DNA from 4 places in the Leisingera sp. McT4-56 genome. Region 3 is predicted to be linked to each of the others. Evidence: riboswitches for the same ligand, from Rfam matches in the RefSeq annotation. Region 3 holds a riboswitch; each other region holds the start of a gene.
The links. A riboswitch is a leader RNA that binds a small molecule or an ion and turns the genes downstream of it on or off. The one in region 3 is predicted to bind cobalamin.

Region 1: another riboswitch for cobalamin. It lies ahead of LHL23_RS08220 (TonB-dependent receptor plug domain-containing protein); the one in region 3 lies ahead of LHL23_RS12345 (DUF1636 family protein).
Region 2: another riboswitch for cobalamin. It lies ahead of LHL23_RS13485 (hypothetical protein); the one in region 3 lies ahead of LHL23_RS12345 (DUF1636 family protein).
Region 4: another riboswitch for cobalamin. It lies ahead of LHL23_RS04745 (aromatic ring-hydroxylating oxygenase subunit alpha); the one in region 3 lies ahead of LHL23_RS12345 (DUF1636 family protein).

The regions. Positions count from the first base shown of each region.
Region 1 covers NZ_JAJALF010000005.1:6,303-11,225, forward strand. The annotation lists gene LHL23_RS08220 (TonB-dependent receptor plug domain-containing protein) at 1-1,610, opposite strand, end outside; cobalamin riboswitch at 1,769-1,977, opposite strand; gene LHL23_RS08225 (hypothetical protein) at 2,219-2,392, opposite strand; gene LHL23_RS08230 (glycosyltransferase family 2 protein) at 2,762-4,923, opposite strand, start outside.
Region 2 covers NZ_JAJALF010000011.1:26,655-31,577, reverse strand. The annotation lists gene LHL23_RS13500 (YbaB/EbfC family nucleoid-associated protein) at 1-273, opposite strand, end outside; gene LHL23_RS13495 (DNA polymerase III subunit gamma/tau) at 554-2,410, opposite strand; gene LHL23_RS13490 (protein-tyrosine phosphatase family protein) at 2,554-3,096, shown strand; gene LHL23_RS13485 (hypothetical protein) at 3,205-3,609, opposite strand; cobalamin riboswitch at 3,718-3,938, opposite strand; gene LHL23_RS13480 (TetR/AcrR family transcriptional regulator) at 3,957-4,577, opposite strand; gene LHL23_RS13475 (alpha/beta hydrolase family protein) at 4,648-4,923, shown strand, end outside.
Region 3 covers NZ_JAJALF010000009.1:118,862-123,784, reverse strand. The annotation lists gene glpD (glycerol-3-phosphate dehydrogenase) at 1-1,261, shown strand, start outside; gene cobO (cob(I)yrinic acid a,c-diamide adenosyltransferase) at 1,382-2,017, opposite strand; cobalamin riboswitch at 2,069-2,275, shown strand; gene LHL23_RS12345 (DUF1636 family protein) at 2,371-2,781, shown strand; gene cobW (cobalamin biosynthesis protein CobW) at 2,784-3,818, shown strand; gene cobN (cobaltochelatase subunit CobN) at 3,983-4,923, shown strand, end outside.
Region 4 covers NZ_JAJALF010000002.1:261,704-266,626, reverse strand. The annotation lists gene LHL23_RS04760 (DUF1523 family protein) at 1-276, shown strand, start outside; gene LHL23_RS04755 (TetR/AcrR family transcriptional regulator) at 350-889, opposite strand; gene LHL23_RS04750 (dihydrofolate reductase family protein) at 905-1,441, opposite strand; cobalamin riboswitch at 1,713-1,912, shown strand; gene LHL23_RS04745 (aromatic ring-hydroxylating oxygenase subunit alpha) at 2,020-3,255, shown strand; gene LHL23_RS04740 (hybrid-cluster NAD(P)-dependent oxidoreductase) at 3,260-4,345, shown strand; gene rpiB (ribose 5-phosphate isomerase B) at 4,486-4,923, shown strand, end outside.

The DNA.
Region 1 (4,923 bases), on a different contig from region 3:
AGCAGAAGCTCGTGCTCCGGGCGGCGGATCTCGACCGAGCCATCGGGGTTGGTGGCGTCCAGATAGGTGTAGGACAGACGCAGATCGAGGTATTCGCTGGCTTCCAGGCTTGCTGCCAGCTCAACACCCTTGCGATCACTGTCACCGGCTTGGTTGCGGTAGGAGAACGTGGTTGCGTTCACCATGTAGCTCTCGATCTCGCCTGTCAGCGTCTCGTCGAAATAGGTCACATCAACCAGGCCGCGACCTTGAAGGAACGGCACCTCAATCCCGAAATCGAAGCTGCGGTTTTCCTCCGGCTGCAAGTTCGGATTGCCGAGGTAGGTGGTGGAGCCGAATGTGCTGTTGGCAAACAGCTCAAAGTAAGAGGGGTTCACAACACCGGTTCCAGCCGAGCTGTGCAGGCGCACACCGCTGCCTGCAAAAGTGTAAGAAGCACTGGCGGTCCAGCTGGTGGCGTCTTCGAATACGCTGTTGTTGTCGTGGCGCACCCCGAGCTGCAGGTCCAGGCCGTTGGCAAAGCTGCCGCGGTATTCCAGGGCAATCGAATTGGTTTCGCGCGCAAAAGCCGGGTTGGAGCTGCTGGAGTCCTCTTCCCATTCCAGCATTGCGTTCAGAAGTTGGTCTGCTTGATCAGCCTGCTGCCCGTCCAGGCCGAAGCTCAGCAGGTACTTTGCTGCTTCAGTCTTGGTCTCGGTCGGGGTACCGCCATTGAGGGACCGGTCAAAGTCAGTACGTTCGATTGACAGGCGGTGTTTCAGGCGGCCGCCCAATATGTCCAGTTCAGCATAGACCTGAGCCAGTTGCTCATCCCGGTCACTGAATTGCGTCGGATCATCCACGACATAGCTGGCCGCATCCGTTGCGGTGAAGGAGGTGCGGTCGCTGTCATAGCGTTCATCCGACGTGCGGAAGTTGAAGCCAAGTTTCAGCCGGTCGGTGACCAGGTAGTCGCCTTTCAATTGCAGTGTATTGCGGCGGATGCCGTCTTCTTCACCGCCATCGCCCGAGGTGTCATAGCCGTCGTCATTGTCATGGGCGAAGCTGAAGGCGATACCGCCGCGCTCGGTCCGCGACGAAACCCGGGCCGAGGCCCGGTAGCCGTCGGACCCCGCTTCCGCGCTGCCGCCGTATTCCGTGCCGATGCCGCCGGACTTGGTGATGATGTTGATCACACCGGCCGAGGCGTTGGAGCCGTAGAACACCGATTGCGGGCCGCGCAGGACTTCGATCCGCTCGATATTGGCAGTGTCCAGGCCGGACAGAATGTACTCGCTGTCACCGCCCGAGGCTTCGACGCCGTCGATCAGGATCAGCGTGTGATTGGCTTCTGCGCCGCGGATGCGGACCTGAGTAAAGCTGTCGCCGGAGCCGCTCACCATCAGGCCGGGTACCGAACGCAGCGCGTCCTGGACGGTGGTGATGCCGCGATCATCGATCTCCTCGCTGGTCAGGACCGAGACGGAGCGGCCGTACTTCTGGGCCTCGACCGGCGTGAAGCCGCCGGAGACGATGATCTCCCCCAGATCGGTGACTTCTTCATCCTGAGCGGTTGCGTTTACAGGGGCGGCGGCCAGGGCGGCGGCCAGGGACAAGCTTGCCTTGCGCATATTCCATTCCTCCCGGCCCGCGCAGCAAGCACAGGCCAAGCGGCTGCCCATGCCGGGCAGCATGTTCAAATTTTGGTCTTTGGAAGGCTTTGCCCCCGCAGACGGTGAAAACTGCCACCACTACGGAAGTCCGTTGTCCTTGGCGCGCCCCGCACCCGGACAGGGTGATCATCCTGGCAGGTCTCCTGACTTGCGGGTCGAGGCTTTGCCGCGCCTTCCCGCCCCTTGGGGCAGTGGCATATCGCAGCATTGCTCTCCGCTCACAGTTGCGGGGGCAGTCACGGATTCGGCGCCTGTTGGCTACACCTCACCGTGTTCCCTTTTAACCGGGTGGTCTCCCAGCCGGACCAGAATGGCCGGGACTTAGGCAAACTGAACTTATTCTGTCAAGCGCCAAAGTCTAGTGAGGCGGCTTAGAGAGGGCGCCAAAAGGCGTCATCGCAAGAAACTGATTTCGTTAAACTGTTAAAACTGAATACTACTTCGGGAAATGGAGGACTGACGCGGTTAGGCTCAAAGTCCTTACTCGGAAGCAAAGGTGCATACGTATCTCGCAGTATTTGATTAAAGTAGATGAACGCATGCCAGCCTCACTGCCGGCGGTGAACCTAAATCAGTACATCTACCGCAGAACGGCTGCTTTGGTCCTGCCGCGTTGTGGCTTCTTCGATGCTGAGGAACGTCTGAAATGGCTCGGTCAGGCTGATCCCCAGCGTCGGCTGGTCCCGACGCTGGAAACGTAGCTTTCTTCGCGTTGCTGCCGCTGAGATCAGGCGCAGCATTCGGTAGAATTGGGCTCAATTGACCTGCGGCGATGCAGAACAGAATCCTATTGCGGCGTTGCCTGGAGGTCGGCTCCCAACGTTTCACCATGTTCGGCTCGCGCCTGCGGCGAACATCCGGAATCCGCCCGACCTGCATATGCTGGCCCGCCAGACTGGTCACCAGGCATGTGGCCGCTTTGGGCTAGCTGGCGTCATCTGTCCGCTTGGATCTGGTGCAAAACCGCTGCAACCCTGCCGCCGCGATGCCGCATGTCGGCAGCGAGCCCAATTTACTGTATTGCTGCACAGTAGCGATTGTCTGTTCTTTGCTCAACCCTTCGCAGGGTTCAACCAAAGTCATACGAGCAAGCCTGTTTGAGAACTCATTTAAGCAGCGGAACTGTCATTCGTGGCCTCTGCGCGCGCTCGCAGCACCGCACGCCACTCGTCATCCAGTGCTGTTTCAGTCCGCGACTGAAGTTCATGCAGCCAGACGGGCACGACTGGGCGGGCGGCATTCTGACAGGCACTATTGACCGCCGAGACGGCCTGTTGCGAGGCCACAATGCTTTTCAGCATGCTGACCCCTATCCTCCAGTCGTCTTGGCCATCGAACTTGCGCACCCGGTCCTTGGTAAACAGCTTGCGGATCAAGCGCCGCCGTAGCTGTGCTGCGCCCTCCGCCTCCGCAATGCGGTCCGGGTTCCTTTCTTTCCAAGGCTCTGCCAGTTCCTCCGCCGCGGGTAAGGCAAAGGACAGCCCGGCGCGAAGGCTGCCATCTTCTCCCTTGAAGACACGGCGAAGTTGTGCCGGCACTACGCCGACCTGTGCGACATCCACACCGATCCAGCCGCCAGCCTCAGGCAGACAAGAGCGGCCCGCATGCACCTCTACCTGTATACCGTTCAGCGACATGTCATGGCATTTGCCCGCAGCCTGCCCGCCGCCTTCCGTACGCAAGACCACAGGCTCATTCAGTTCGAACCGAACTTCGCTGCGCAGGAGCTGCGGCGTGATGGCGATTTTTGCCACCAGCAGCAGTACGACCATGTTAACCACCGACCAGAAGGCAACGACTGGCATCAGGTGGCTGGAAGCGATGATCTGAAGGTTGTAGCTGGAGTTTATGGCCAGCCCGGAAGTCATCAGGCCGCAAAGCAGAAGGCAGATGGCAACTGTTGCTGTGTCTTGTATTTCCGTCCCTTCGCCGCCTTTGGGGGTGACCTTGAACGCATGGCCGTGCGGTTTCAGCAGCGTGGCGACCACCACGGGCAGCAGCCGGAAGGCTTGCAGAACGCCGTGCGCCATCGTTGCCAGCGGGTGGTATTTCCCCGGTGCAAAATGCCGGACGGCCGCAATGGCTGCGACAATTGCAGGCAGCTGGTAAGACATCACCGTGTCCGCAGACGCATTGACCAGCGGCGGCACTCCCGTGAGCAGGTATATGGCCGGCGTCACCATAGCAATGGTTTGGCCGAATGACTGGGTGATCCAGTGGAACGGCAGAAAAAAAAGGCGTTCATACCATTTCAGGCCAGGACCGCCAAACGGGCCTTCGCGAAGGAACATGATCTGGATGGCGCCGCGCGCCCACCGTGCCCGCTGAATGAAGAAGGCGTTGATGTTCTCCGGGGCCAGGCCAAATGCCAGACGCTCATCCAGATAGCGCGTAATGTAACCTTTACGTTTGAGGGCAAGCGTCAGGAGCATGTCTTCAGTGATCGAGCCAGAGGGCAGCTTGTTGCCGATCTCCTCCAGCGCGCTGCGCCGCACAATGCCGTTAGATCCGCAGCAAAAGGCGCAGTCATACCCGTCGCGTCCGGGCATGATCGCCTCAAAGAAGAAACGCTGGTCGTCGGGCATGACCTTGCTCATGTTCAGCGACGCCTGCATCGGATCGGGGTTGAAAAAGTTATGAGGGATCTGCACGATCCCGATTTTCGGGTCCTCGAAAAACCCCATAGTCCGGTAGAGGAAGTTCCGCTGCGGAATGAAATCCGCGTCAAGAACAAGGAAGAAGGGAGCAGAGGTGCGCGCAACCGCAGCATTGATATTGCCGGCTTTGGCGTGGGCATTGTCGGCGCGGGTCAGATAGCCGGCGCCCAGGCGCTCGCTCATGCGCTGCAACCAACCGCGCCGACCGTCATCCAGCACCCAGACATTGAGCTTTGCCTGCGGCCAGTCCAGCTCCACTGCGCCGACGATTGTCTTCTCTAGCACTTCGGCGGGCTCGTTGTAGGTGGCAATGAAGATGTCGACCTCGGGCAAGTCAATGGGGGCCATGCCGCGCAGCCGCGTCTCGTGCTCGTTCGCTTCCGGAGTGCGGTTGGTGCGGCGAAGCATGTAGGCATAAAGCACCGCGGTATCGAGCCAGGCCAGGATCTCGATGATGAAAACGGTCCAGATAAACAGGCCGGTCACGCTGAAAATACCGGCCGGCAGCACCGTTTCAACCAGCCGCCAGCCGAGGTAGCGCAGGATCACCACTGTCAAGCCCGCCACCACCAGCCGGTCTGCCCAAGCGTTGTTCTGCCACCGGTTGCCGAACA
Region 2 (4,923 bases), on a different contig from region 3:
TTCCGCCGCCTTGGCCTGGGCGTCCTTGATGGCGGCCAGGATCAGGTCCTCGACCACTTCCTTGTCGTCGCCGTTGAAGATCGACGGGTCGATGTCCAGCGCCTTGAGGTCGCCCTTGGCAGACGCGGTTGCCTTGACCAAGCCGGCGCCGGCCTCGCCGGTCACCATGACGTTGTGCAGGTCTTCCTGCATCTGCGCCATCTTGGTTTGCAGTTCCTGTGCCGATTTCATCATCTTGGCCATGTCGCCAAGACCGCCGAGGCCTTTGAGCATGTGGTTTCTCCTGAGATTCCGAGTTTGGGGCACAGATACGGGCCGCGGGACCGCGAAACAAGGGGCAGGATTGTCTTCGTGGAGCGGTTTAGCGCTCTTTCGCCCGTCCGATAGGCCGGGCAGCGCCCGTCCCCTCCCCCCATCAAACCGAAGGTTTGCCTCCGGCAAAACGGTGGCGGGCGCTTCGCTTCCCGCCCCGCCGGGACGGGCGCTGCCCTAAGTGGCTGAAAAAATCAGTTCTTTGAGGCGGAGGGAGTGCCAAGCCAACCGCAGTAAAGCTTTAACCGTCCTCGAACGGATCCCATTCGTCCTCCACCTCGGGCAGGGCCTCGGCGGCAACCTCGGCGGCCAGTTCCTCGGGCGTGCGGATGCGGGTGATCTTGGCCTTGGGAAAGCTTTCCAGCACCGCCTGCACCAGCGGATGCGCCGTGGCCTTCTCGCGCAGGGCGTTCTCGGCCGCGTCGCGGACCTCGGCAATGGTGGGCGCATCGCCGTCCGGCGCGATAGACACCACCCAGCGCGCGCCGGTCCAAGTCTGCAGCGCCGAGCCGAGCCGGGCGGCCAGGTCGCGCGGTGCTTGGGCCGAGGGGGTGAATTCGATCCGCCCGGGCTGGTAGGAGACCAGCCGCACGCCGGTTTCCACTTCGACCAGCAGTTTCACGTCGCGGTTCACCCGGATCAGTTCGACCACATGTTCAAAGGACGGATAACGGGCCAGCGCGGAGCTGACCTGAGGTGCCAGCGCCGCCACCGTGCCGCCGCCGCCATGGGCTACCGGCGCGCCGCCTTGCGGGCCGCCGTGCGGCGCAGCGCCAGCGGGTGCGCCGCCGCCAAGCGCCGGGGCGCCCATGCCCTGCATCGGCACACCGCCGCCGGGGCCGCCGGGACCGGGGGGCGGCGGAGGCGGGGTGTCCTGCAGCTTGCGGATCAGCTCTTCGGGGCTCGGCAGGTCGGCCACATGGGTGAGGCGGATCACCGCCATTTCGGCGGCCATCATCGCGTTCGGTGCGGCGGCCACTTCCTCCAGCGCTTTCAAGAGCATCTGCCACATGCGGGTCAGCACCCGCATCGCCAGCGCCTCGGCCATTGCTTGCCCGCGGGCGCGCTCATCGGGGCTGACAGTGGGGTCCTCTGCCGCGTCCGGGGTGATCTTCACGACTGAGACCCAATGGGTGATCTCCGCCAGATCGCGCAGCACTGCCAGCGGGTCGGCGCCCTCTGCATATTGCGCGCTGAGCTCGGTCAGCGCCGCCGCCGCATCGCCGCGCAGGATCATGTCCATCAGGTCCAGCACCCGGCCGCGGTCGGCAAGGCCCAGCATGGCGCGGACCTGATCGGCGGTGGTCTCACCGGCGCCGTGGGAAATCGCCTGATCCAAGAGCGAGGTCGCATCCCGGGCGGAGCCTTCGGCGGCGCGGGTGATAAGCGCCAGCGCGTCCTCGGCAATCTCGGCGCCCTCGGCGGCGGCGATCTTGCGCAACAGGGCGATCATCACCTCCGGTTCGATCCGGCGCAGGTCGAAGCGCTGGCAGCGCGACAGCACCGTCACCGGCACCTTGCGGATCTCGGTGGTGGCGAAGATGAATTTCACATGCGCAGGCGGCTCCTCCAGCGTCTTCAGCAGCGCGTTGAAGGCGGAGGTCGACAGCATGTGAACTTCGTCGATGATGTAGATCTTGTAGCGGGCCGAAGCGGCGCGGTACTGCACCGAGTCGATGATCTCGCGGATGTCGTTGACACCGGTGCGCGAGGCCGCGTCCATCTCCATCACGTCGACATGGCGGCCTTCCATGATCGCCACGCAATGCTCGCACTTGCCGCAGGGATCGGTGGTGGGGCCGCCCTGGCCGTCCTCGCCAACGCAGTTCATGCCCTTGGCTATGATCCGGGCGGTGGTGGTCTTACCGGTGCCGCGGATGCCGGTCATGATGAAGGCCTGGGCGATGCGGTCGGCGGCAAAGGCGTTCTTCAGCGTCCGCACCATCGCATCCTGGCCCACCAGATCGGCAAAGGTTTCGGGCCGGTATTTGCGGGCCAGAACCTGGTATTGGGATTGGGTGGTGCCGCTGGGAGTATCGTTCATGGTGTCTCGTGCCGGATTCGGTTTGCGGGGGGCGCTGCGTTCCGCGCAGGGTATTGAAGCGCAGCCCGTTCGTCCACCGCAGATGGCAGCATTCCCCGGGCAGTAAAAGCGCTTTGGCTTTGCGCGGTTAGCGGCTAGGCTGAGGGGGAGGGGAAAAAGCGGGGGAAGTGCAGGAACGCAGCGTCCAGGGAGGCGGTATGCGAACTGAAGACACTTCAAAGCCTGCCGTGCAGGAAACTGCGGCGCAGGCCGGCCTGACCATCCACGCGCTGTCAGCAGGCGGCGGCATCCTGGCGCTGTGCCGGCTGCCGGGCGGCGAGGGCGATTACCGCAGCGACCTGATCCAGATCTATCAATGGAGGCCGGGGCTGGTGATCTCGATGACCACGGAGGCCGAGCACGTCGCCGCCGGAGTGCCGCGGCTGGGCGTCGATATCCAAAGCATGGCCAGCCGCTGGATCCATCTGCCGGTGCCGGATTTCCAGGTGCCGCCGCCCGGTGTGAACGCAAAATGGGCTGCCGCCAGCAAATCGGCGCGGCAGGCGCTGGCGGGCGGCGGCCGGGTGCTGGTGCATTGCAGGGGCGGCTGCGGCCGGTCCGGCATGGCGGTGATGCGGCTGATGATCGAATGCGGCGAGGACCCGGCGCAGGCGCTGGCGCGGCTGCGCTCGGTGCGGCCCTGCGCGGTGGAGACCGACGAACAGCTGGACTGGGCCTGCGACGGCAGCAAGGCCTGTTAGGCTGGTTTCATTCTAAACGTTCTGCCCGGCTGACAGGCCGGGCAGCATCCGTCCCCTTCGAAAAGGGGTGCTGCCGTTGCCGTGATGCCAAACCTTGGGGTGCCTTGCCTACAGCGCCAGCATCTGCTCGGCCTGGCGCGCCTCTGCCGTCTTTGGCAGCGCCTCCATCAGCGCGCAGGGGCGGACGTCCAGCCGCGAGGCGGCAAAGCCGATGCCGTCGCGGCTGAGGATCGCATCGGCAAAGCGGTCCAGCCCGTCGCGCGGCGCCTCTTCGCCGACGCCGCAGAACAGCCGGATCCGGTCGTGGCTGGCGGCAAACTGCGCCGGGCAGTTGCGCGGGCAGCCGTCCAGCGCGGTGGTGCCGGTGATTTCGAAGTCCTCCTGGGTCAGCGGCTTGGCCTTGGTCATCGCCTCGGCCAGCTTGGCGATCATCCGCTCTGCCGCGGGGCAGGGCCGCCCCAGGTATTTGCAATCCGTTGCCGCATAGAAATGCGTCTGGTCCGTCCACATCATGTTAGCGCCCTCCGCGCGTGGCACGGGGGTCATGGCGACAAGAGACCGGATGAGATAGCGGAAGTCCCGCGCTGCCATCAGACCCTGTCCGGACACCCCGCCCGGGTTCGAGTTTCACTTCCGATGGCAGGTCTCCTGACTTGCGGGTCGTCGCTTTCCCGATCCTTCCCGGCCTATTCGGGCCAGTGGCTCTATCGGGGTCGCTCGCCGCTTACAGTTGCGGGGGCAGTCGCGGAGTTGGCCTTGCGCTGGGCGGGGCCGCACCGTGTTCCCTTTTCATCCCGGACACAAGATTCTGTGGCGCGGGAACCATCGCTACAAGCGGTAGCGGCTGGCCCCCCGAGTCGTCAATCGTTTTTCTGCGCCTGCAAGGCTGCGGGCCCGGGGGTGTGCATCTGCAGGTGCAAGCCCCGGATCACATCCGAATCGCGCCGCACCCGGGCCAGCTGCCAGCCGCCCTGCAGCAGGATATAGAAATTCTCTGCGGCTGCGCGGGCCTCGCGCTCGGCCAGGCCTAGACGCCGGGCATGGGCAGCGGTCTCGGTGATCCAGCCCTCGAACAGCTTGGCGGCGTGCTGGTGGAAGGCCTCGTTCTCCGGCCCCTCGAACAGGGTGGCGGAGACCGGGCAGCCGCTCCATTTTCCCTGTTTGTCGAACAGTTTGGCCAGCTTGTAGCAGACCGTCTTGGCGCCTTCCCGGAAGCTGGGCGCAGGGTCAAAGGAGGCGGCGATCAGCTCCAGCATCTGCTCGGAGGCCCAGTCCGCCGCGGCCAGGGCGAGGTCGGATTTGCCGTTCGGGAAATGGTGGTAGAGCGAGCCCTTGGGCGCCTCTGCCGCGGCCAGCAGTTCGGCCAGGCCGGTGCCGCTGTAACCCTTGTTGCGGAACAGGCCGGCAGCCGCGCGCAGCAGCCGCTCGCGGGTCGGGGCGGGGCTGTCCGGGCCGGGCTGGGGTGTCGTCACGTCAGTCATGGCGGCAGGTTGACAGCATTAGACCGATTGGTCCAGAGGTGGAGTAGACCAATCGGTCTAGGAGGGTGCCATGCTCGACAGCCATGTAGAACACACTGCGGATATCCGGGTGCAGGAGCTGCGCTTTGCCGCAGGCGATGCGGTGCTGGCCGGGCGGCTCTATCACCCGGCGGGACCGGCCAGGGCAGCGGTGGTGCTGAACGGCGCAACCGGGGTGCCGCAGGGCTATTACCGGCATTTTGCGCGCTGGCTGGCGGCAGAGCGGCAGATGGCCTGCCTGACCTATGACTACCGGGACTTTGGAGCCTCGGCGCGCATGCACCCGCGCCGGTCACAGGCCACCATG
Region 3 (4,923 bases):
ATCGAAACTGCTCACTGCCTTCATGCCCTGGATGAAGGGCCGCCGCCCGGCCTGGCTGATCCGGCTGGGACTTTTCCTGTACGACTCGCTTGGCAAACGCGGCATCCTGCCCGGCACTGCGAAACTGGACCTGGCCGCCGACCCGGCAGGCCGCCCCCTGAAGGACAAGTTCAAGACCGCGTTCGAGTATTCCGACTGCTGGATCGAGGACGCCCGCCTGGTGGTGCTGAATGCCCGCGACGCCGAGACCCGCGGCGCTGAGATCCTGACCCGGACCAAGGTGCTGTCCGCCGAGCGCGACGCGGACTACTGGGTGATCACCCTGCAGGACCAGGCCACCGGCGACACCCATCAGCGCCGCGCGAAAATGCTGGTCAACGCGGGCGGGCCGTGGGTTGCCGATGTGCTGCACCAGAAGCTGGGCCAGAACAGCCGCGAAAACGTCCGCCTGGTGCGCGGCAGCCATATTGTAGTGCCGAAACTGTTTGATCACGGCCGCTGCTATTTCTTCCAGGGAACGGACGGGCGGATCATCTTTGCCATTCCCTACGAGGAGGATTTCACCCTGATCGGCACCACCGACGCCGACCACCCGGATCCGGAAACCGCGCCCGAATGCACCGCAGCTGAGCAGGACTATCTGATTGATTTCGCGTCCGGCTACTTCAATCAGCCGCTCAAGCGCGAGGATATCGTCTGGACCTACTCCGGGGTGCGCCCGCTGTATGACGACGGCGCCAGTTCTGCCACCGCGGCCACCCGCGAATACGTGCTGACGCTGGATCAGGCGCAGGCGCCGCTCTTGAATGTCTTCGGCGGCAAGATCACCACCTACCGCAAGCTGGCAGAGGCGGCGCTGGCAAAGATCGGCGAGGTCTTCCCGCAGCTGCCCACGGACTGGACCGCAGGTGTTGCCCTGCCCGGCGGCGACTTTGCGGTGGCGGATGTGAAAAAACTGCAAAACAAACTCGCAGCGGACTATCCGTTCCTATCGCCCTACGGGACTCGCCGATTGATCCGCGCCTACGGCACCGAGGCCTGGGAGGTGCTGGGCGAGGCCAAATCCGCAGAAGACCTCGGCCAGGACTTCGGCGCCACCATCACCGCGCAGGAGCTCGATTGGGCCATTGCCCGCGAATGGGCGCGCACCGGTGAGGACTACCTGTGGCGGCGTACCAAGCTGGGCTTGCGTCTGGATGAAGCCCAGCGCGCCGCAGTGGATGACTACATACAGGGAAAAGCGGCTCAGCTCGCGGCTTGACCGCCTTGCCTGGCTGATAGGCCAGGCCGCGCCCACCCCTCCCCGTCAAACCGGAGGATTGATTTCAGCAAAACGGGAGGGCGCTTTGCGCCCACCCAGGCTCGGACGCAGCCCTGAGCGTTAAAACTCGACGCCCTTCTGAGCTTTCACGCCGGCGCGGAACGGGTGTTTGATCTGCCCCATCTCGGTCACCAGATCGGCGATCTCGATCAGCTCTTCCTTGGCGTTCCTGCCCGTCAGCACCACATGGGTCATCGGCGGCTTCTGCTCGACCAGGAACTCCAGCACCTCCTCCAGATCCAGATACTCATAACGCAGCGCGATGTTGATCTCGTCGAGCAGCACCATGGTGTTCTTCTCGTCCAGGATCATCTCCTTGGCCTTCTCCCAGCCCTTCTGCGCGGCAGCGATGTCGCGCGCCTTGTCCTGGGTCTCCCAGGTGAAGCCCTCGCCCATCGCATAGAACTGGCAGAGATCGCTGAAGTTCTCCTCGATCAGGGTGCGCTCGCCGGTCTGCCAGGCGCCCTTGATGAACTGCACCACCGCGCAGGGCATCTTGTGGGCGATGCAGCGCATGATCATGCCGAACCCCGAGGAGGATTTGCCCTTGCCCGGACCGGTGTGGACGATGATCAGGCCCTTCTCGCCTTCCTTGGTCTTCATCATCCGGTCGCGGGCCGCCTTCTTCTTGGCCATCTTGGAGGCGTGGCGGGCGGCTTCTTCTTCTGAAATGCCGGTTTCGGACTTTTCGCTCATGGGGGCTCTCCAGCTGTTTGACCCCATGTCTTGACAAAGAAGCCCGCCATAGCGCAAGGGGGTTCCGCTGGTTCCTGTGAAAACAGGCGAAGAGGGAATGTGAAGGCTTTCAAAAAGCTCAAGCACAGCCGCCCCCGCGACCGTGACCGGATGAGGCCGCCATGCCACTGGGAGAGTACCCGGGAAGGCAGGATGGCCGGCAAGGCCCAGGCCTTGGCATCCGCAAGCCGGGAGACCTGCCAGCGAGAGAGAGATCAACGGGCAGACGGGGTGTTCTGCGACCGGGTAAGGGGCTTGCACGATTGGCCCCTGTCTGGCCATCCCGCAAGCCTGCCGCGACAGGAGACGCGCCGATGGCTGACGATTTGGCAGACAAAGCTGCCAGCCCCCCAGGACCGGTCACGCTGACCGTATGCCTCACCTGCCGCCGCGAGGGCGCTGACCCGGAAGGTGCCCGCCCCGGCACCATCCTGCACGCCGCGCTGGCAGAGGCAGGGATGCCCGAAGGCGTCCGCCTGCGGGGCGTGGAATGCCTGTCCTCCTGCAAACGAGGCTGTGCTGTTGCCTTGGTCGGCGGCGAGGAGCGCTGGACCTATGTCTACGGCGACCTCGACCCGGACCAGCATGTCCCCGAGATCCTGGAAGGCGCTGCCGCCTATGCCGCCACCGCTGACGGCGTCGTGCCCTGGCGCGAGCGCCCGCAGACCTTCCGCAAGCAATCCGTTGCCCGCATCCCGCCGGCCAAGTTCTTTTCCGAGGAGTAAACATGAGCGACCTCAACAAGATCCCCGTCACCGTCATCACCGGCTTCCTCGGTGCGGGCAAAACCACGCTGATCCGCCACCTGATGCAGAACCCGCAGGGCAAACGGCTGGCGGTAGTGGTCAATGAATTCGGCACCGCCGGCGTCGACGGCGACATCCTGAAGTCCTGCGCGGACGAGAATTGCCCGGCGGAGAACATCATGGAGCTGGCCAATGGCTGCATCTGCTGCACCGTTGCCGATGACTTCATCCCCACCATCGAACAGCTGATGGAGCTGCCGGAAAAGCCGGATCACATCGTGATCGAAACCTCCGGCCTGGCGCTGCCCAAGCCGCTCCTGAAGGCCTTCGACTGGCCGGCGATCCGCTCCCGCATCACCGTCGACGGCGTGATTGCGCTGGCCGATGCCGAGGCGGTCGCCAAGGGCCAGTTCGCCCCCGACCTGGACGCCGTGCAGGCCCAGCGCGAGGCCGATGACAGCATCGACCACGAAACCCCGCTCAGCGAAGTGTTCGAGGATCAGATCTCCTGCGCCGACATCGTTCTGCTGTCCAAGGCCGACCTGGCCGGCGATGCAGGTGTCGAGAAAGCCCGCGCGGTGATCGAGGCCGAGGCGCCGCGCAAGCTGCCGATCCTGCCGATGAGCGAAGGCGTCATCGACCCGCGCATCATCCTGGGCCTGAACGCCGCTGCCGAGGATGATCTGGAAGCCCGTCCCAGCCACCATGACGGCCACCACGACCACGAGCATGACGATTTTGAAAGCATCGTTGTCGAAATGGGCGAAGTCTCTGACCCGGAAGCGCTGCAGAATGCCATCGTGAAACTCGCCCGCGAGCGCAACATCCTGCGCGTCAAAGGCTATGTCGCGGTGGAGGGGAAACCGATGCGGATGCTGGTTCAGGCCGTGGGCGAGCGCCTGCGCGCCCAGTATGATCAGCCTTGGGGCGCGCAGCCGCGCAAGACCGCGCTGGTGGTCATCGCGGAGCATGACGACATCGACGAACAGGCCATCCGCGCCGAGCTGGGGGCCTGAAGCCAATGGTAGCGAAGCGTCAATTTTTTGACGGCACCGCCTGGCCGAAGGCCAGGCAGCGCCCGTCCCGCCCCCCACGGGGCGGGCGCTTCGCTTCCTGCCCCGCCGGGCCGGGCGCTGCCCTCCCCGTTTCCATACGCCCCTTCAGGCAAGGAGCCTGACCCATGCACGTCGTCTTCCGCGAAAGCCACGGCCTTGACGAGACCGACACCCCGCAGGACCTCGGGCAGACGCCCGGCGATCTGGTGGTGCTGTCGTTCTCCGACAGCGATCTCGGCGCCTTCGCGGCGGGCTGGCACCGCGCGGACGGCAAACTGCCCTCCCTGCGTCTCGCCAACCTGGTGGCGCTGAGGCACCCGCTGTCGGTCGACGTCTACGCGGAACAAACGCTGGAGGGCGCCAAGGGAGTCCTCGTCCGTCTGATCGGCGGCGAAAGCTACTGGTCCTACGGCCTTGCCACTCTGCAGGACCTTGCCCGCCGCAAGGGCATCGCGCTGGCGATCCTGCCCGCCGACGGGCGCGAGGATGCGCGGCTCGATGAGCTCTCCACCCTGCCCGTCTCCACCCTGCGCCGCCTGCAATCCCTGTGCGACGCCGGCGGCGCTGTCGCGGCCCAGGCTGCGCTTGCGCAGCTGTCGCTGGCAGCAGGCCTCTACGCTGGCCCCGTCCTCGGCCTCAAGACGATGCCCGAGCACGGCTTCTACGACCCGGCCAAGGGCGTGCTCGCGGAGCTGCCGCCGCAGGACAATCCGCTGGTGCTGGTGAGCTTCTACCGCTCCTACCTCACCGCCGCCGACACCGCCCCGGTGGATGCGCTGATCGAAGAGCTGCGCGCCCGCGGCTACGCGGCCTTTGGCGTCTTTGCCGCCAGCCTCAAGGCGCCTGCAGCCGCCGATTGGCTGCGCGAAAAGCTTCCGGAACTGGCCCCGGCCGCCATGATCAATGCCACCGCGTTTTCCGCCCAAGGCACCGACGGCAGCGCCTCACCGCTTAGCTCCACCGGCTGTCCGGTGTTCCAGGTCGCCCTCTCGACAGCCCGCAAGAAAGACTGGCGTGAGGCCGACCGCGGGCTGTCGCCCGCCGACCTCGCCATGCACGTCGTCCT
Region 4 (4,923 bases), on a different contig from region 3:
TGGCGCAACGAGTTCCTGTCGATCTTCCCCAATGCGGTGACGATCAAGCCGGTGGCGGGGCCGGAGGACAAGCCAACGAACTGGTTCTCGATCATCTTCCTGGTGCTGCTGGCGGCGCTTCTGTGGGCGATTTATGTGCGCTGGCGCCGGTTCCGGCAGGCGCGGATCGATCCGATGATCGAAAGTGCCGAGGACAGCCTCTATGCGGCGGGCGATGCGATTGCCGAGCGCAAAGGCCGGTTCCGCCGCTGGCTGGATACCTGGAAATCGAAGTGACGAGAGGGGCCGCCGGATCGGCGGCTCTGAAAGACACAAGCGGATGCGCGGGCCTGAACGGGTCCGCTTTTTTTTATTCGATACGGTGGAGAACCCAGTCCAGTGCCGGTGTGAAGTCGTCATCCGAAAGCGCCCCGCGTGGTGCCGCAGCGGCGGCAAAGGCAAAGCCGTGTGTGTAATCCACCAGCAGGCAGAGTAGGGTGCGGGCCTCTGCGCCGGTCACGCCTGCGGCTGCAATTTCCGCCTCGATGAGCTGCGTCAGCCTTGTCAGGGAGGGGCCAATCAAGGACGGGTTTTCCAGGATGCATTTCGCCAGCTCCGGGTGCCGGGTCACCTGGGCGCAGTAGCGGGTCATCAGGCCGCGCAGCCGCAGTTTGGGTGTTGCTGCCTCTGACTGGGTGTCGGATCCTTTGAACGCAATGGCCACGAGGCTTGCGATCATCTCATCCCTGGTGCCGGCGTGATGGGCAACGGCCATCGGGGTGACGCCGAGCGCTGCTGCCAGTGCTTTGAAGGTGAGGGCCTTGCTGCCGCCCTCGTCGAGCAGCTGCAGGGCTTTTTCCAGCACATCATTCTTGCTGAGGGTGCGGCTGCCCTTGGGAGGGCGCCCCATGCGCGGGGGCATTGGTCAGGCCACCCGGAATGTGGTTTGGACCATGCCGGTGGGCAGAATACGGGAGCTTGCCACCTGGAGGTCGATGTCCTGGTCCAGACTGCCGAACAGGGGGATGCCGCTGCCGATCAGGATCGGAACCGTTGTGATGGTCAGATCGGCGATCAGCCCCTGGCGCAGGAAGGACTGCACCATCCGCCCGCCATCGATATAGGCGCGGGTCCAGCCCTCCTGTTGCAGTTTCTGCATAAGGTCTGCGGGTGCGGCGGTGCTGAGGCGTACCTTGTCCTTCAGTTCCTCGGGAATGTCCTGTTCGGTCAGGCTGCTGCTGAGGACCACAACCGGCTTGGTGTAGGGCCAATGGCCGAACCCCAGCAGAGTGCGGAATGATCCTGTTCCCATGACCAGCCCGTCGACGCTGTCCATGAAGGCCGCAAAGCCGCCATCGTCATCTTCGGCAACGGGCTGTTTGTGCAGCCAATCCAGTGAATGGTCCTGGCGGGCCACGAAGCCGTCGAGGCTGGTGGCGATGAAGACGTGGCCTGTGGTCATCGGATTCTCCTGGGGACCATTAAACTATATGCCATATAAATTAATGCAATTCGCGTTCCAAGAGGCCGGCGCAAGACTCGCTGCGTGCGAATCGATTCGGTGTGCCTAGCAGCTGGTAACCGCATGAAAGATAAGCGCTTGCCGCAAACGGACCGGCGGATGCCGGTTTGAGATTCTGGACATCCCTGTCCCGCCGCGGGCGGCAAACATGCATGTCTTTTTCCGGTTTTTGCGGGTCGGATTTGTCTCCGCTTGGGGGCCGGGATTAGGGCAGTTTGCGCCTCAGCAAGGTGCCGCCCCTTGGGGCGGAGAATTGGGAAGCTGGTGAAATTCCGGCACTGCCCCCGCAACGGTGACCCCGGGCAAGGCATGGCAAAAACCACTGAGGCCAATGGTTTCGGGAAGGTGCCAGGCCCCGCCGCCGAATGGCCCCGGGACAGTCCGGAAACCAGCCTTGCCCCGAAAACGTCAACCGCGGGCGGCGGCGGGGCGGTTGCAGGCGCGTGGCCTGCGATCTCTCCATCCATGCCCGCAGCCAAGCCAACCTGCCGCGGGGATGCGGCAAAGGAGAGAAGCAGATGCTTCACGACAGCGAAATTCTGGCCAAACTGGTGGCCCGTCAGAAAAACTATTCCCTGGAGCAGGCGTTTTATACTGATCCGGGCGTGCTGGATCTGGACATGCGCCAGATTTTCTACCGCGAGTGGCTGTTTGCCATTCCCGCCTGCGAGATCCCGAAGGCGGGCAATTTCGTGACCCATCAGGTCGGCGCCTACAACGTCATCATCGTGCGCGGCACCGATGGCGAGGTGCGTGCGTTCCACAATGCCTGCCGCCACCGCGGTTCTGTTGTTTGCAAGGCCAAGAAGGGCAATTCGCCCAAGCTGGTCTGCCCCTACCACCAGTGGACCTATGAGCTGGACGGCTCGCTGTTGTGGGCGCGCGACATGGGGCCGGATTTCGATGCCTCCAAGCACGGGCTGAAGCCGGTGCATTGCCGCGACCTGGCCGGGCTGATCTACATCTGCCTGGCGGATGAGGCGCCGGACTTCGACGCTTTTGCCGCAGTGGCGCGCCCCTATCTGGAGCCGCACGACCTGGGCAACGCCAAGGTCGCCTATGAAAGCTCGATCATCGAGAACGGCAACTGGAAGCTGGTCTGGGAGAACAACCGCGAGTGCTATCACTGCGGCGGCAACCACCCGTCGCTGTGCCGGACCTTCCCGGAAGATCCGTCCGTCACCGGCGTCGAGGGCGGCGAGACCCCGCCGCACCTGCAGAAGCACTTCGACCGGATCGAGGCGGCAGGTGTGCCGTCGCAGTTCCAGATCGATGCGCGCGGCCAGTACCGGGTGGCGCGGATGCCGCTGAATGAGGGCGCCGAGAGCTATACCATGGACGGCAAGGCGGCTGTCGCCAAGAAGCTGGGCCGGGTGCCGTTTGCCGATGCGGGCACGCTGCTGAAGTTCCACTATCCGACCACCTGGAACCACTTCCTGCCGGATCATTCCATCGTGTTCCGGGTGACCCCGATCAGCCCGACCGAGACCGAAGTCACCACCAAATGGCTGGTGCACAAGGATGCGGTTGAAGGCCAGGACTACGACCTGAAGCGGCTGACCGAGGTCTGGGTTGCCACCAACGACGAGGACCGCATCGTGGTTGAGGACAACCAGCGCGGCATCAACTCGCCCGCATATGAGCCCGGCCCCTATTCGGAAGTACAGGAAAGCGGTGTGATCCAGTTCTCCAACTGGTACGCCGAGCATCTGACCCGCGCGCTGACCGGCCGCCACCTGATCGCGGCGGAGTAAGCGCATGGGACTGCAGGCCAATTTCGAGACGCTGGACGAGACCCTGGCGTGGAAGGACGACGAGATGCTGGAATGCGTCTCGGTCGTGCCGGAAGCGCCGAACACCGCCACCTTCAGTTTCCGCGCGCCTTCGGGCGCGTGGTTCAAGTACCAGCCGGGCCAGTTCCTGACGCTGGAGCTGCCGGTGCCGGGCGGCACCGTCTGGCGGACCTACACCATCAGCTCCTCGCCGTCGCGGCCCTTGTCGATCTCGGTGACGGTCAAGGCGCAGGCCGACAGCATCGGCACCCGCTGGATGCTGGACAACCTGCGCCCGGGAATGTTCCTCAAGGCCTCCGGCCCCGCGGGCGTGTTCACCCTGCCGAAACGCCCGAACGGCAAGTTTCTGTTCATCTCCGCTGGCTCCGGCATCACGCCCAGCCTGTCGATGACCCAGTACCTGTTCGACCGCGGCCAGTCGCCCGATGTCTGCTTCATCAACTGCGCCAAGCGGCCCAGCGAGATCATCGCGCGGCGCCAGCTGGAGGGCATGGCGGCGCGGGTGCCGGGGATCAAGCTGCATTTCGTGGTGGAAGAGGATGATCCCTATCAGGTCTGGACCGGCTACCGCGGACAGCTGAACCAGATCATGCTGGGGATCATCGCGGGCGACTACCTGGAGCGCGAGGTCTACTGCTGCGGGCCGGAGCCGTTCATGCAGGCGGTGCGCGACATGCTGAACGGCCTGGGCTTCGACATGGAGAACTACAACCAGGAAAGCTTTGGCGCGCCGGTGGAGACCGAGGCCGATGCGCCGGAGCTGGACGATGTGGTGCCGGAAGAGACCGCTGCCGCCGAGATCGCCTTTGCTGCGTCGGGCGTCACCGCAACCTGCACCGAGACCGACACGGTGCTGGCGGTGGCCAAGGCCTCGGGCCTCAACATCCCGTCGGGCTGCACCTTCGGCATCTGCGGCACCTGCAAGGTCAAGAAGACCGCAGGCGATGTGCATATGGTCCACAACGGCGGCATCTCGGAGGAGGACATCGAGGCGGGGTACATCCTGGCCTGCTGCTCCAACCCGATTGGCCGCGTCGAGGTCGCGATCTGAGCCAAGGGAGGGCCTGTCGCGGGCCCTCCTTTTCCTGCCGGTCCGGGCTTGCGGCAACAAAGTGATTGACGCCGCGCCCGTCCCTTGGTCAACACGGGGCCAACCCTCATATCCCCGTTGCGACACAGGACCCCGAAACCATGACTGCCAGCAAACGCATTGCCCTTTCCAGCGACCACGCCGCCATCGAGCTGCGCAAGGCCGTTGCCGCCCATATCGAAGCACAGGGCTGGGAGGTGCAGGACATCGGCCCGCAGACCCCTGAGAGCACCCATTACCCCAAGCATGGCGCCGCCGTGGCGGAGCTGGTGGCCTCTGGCGAGTGCGCGCTGGGCATCGTTCTGTGCGGCACCGGCCAGGGCATCATGATGGCGGCGAACAAGGTGAAGGGCATCCGCTGCGGTGTCTGCTCCGACACGTTCTCGGCCAAGATGATCCGCGCCCACAACAACGCCAACATGCTGTCGATTGGCGCCCGCGTGGTTGGTGAAGGCCTGGCGCTGGAGATTGTCGATGCCTTCCTGGGCACAGAGTTCGAAGGCGGCCGCCACGGCACCCGCGTTGACATGATCAAGGCG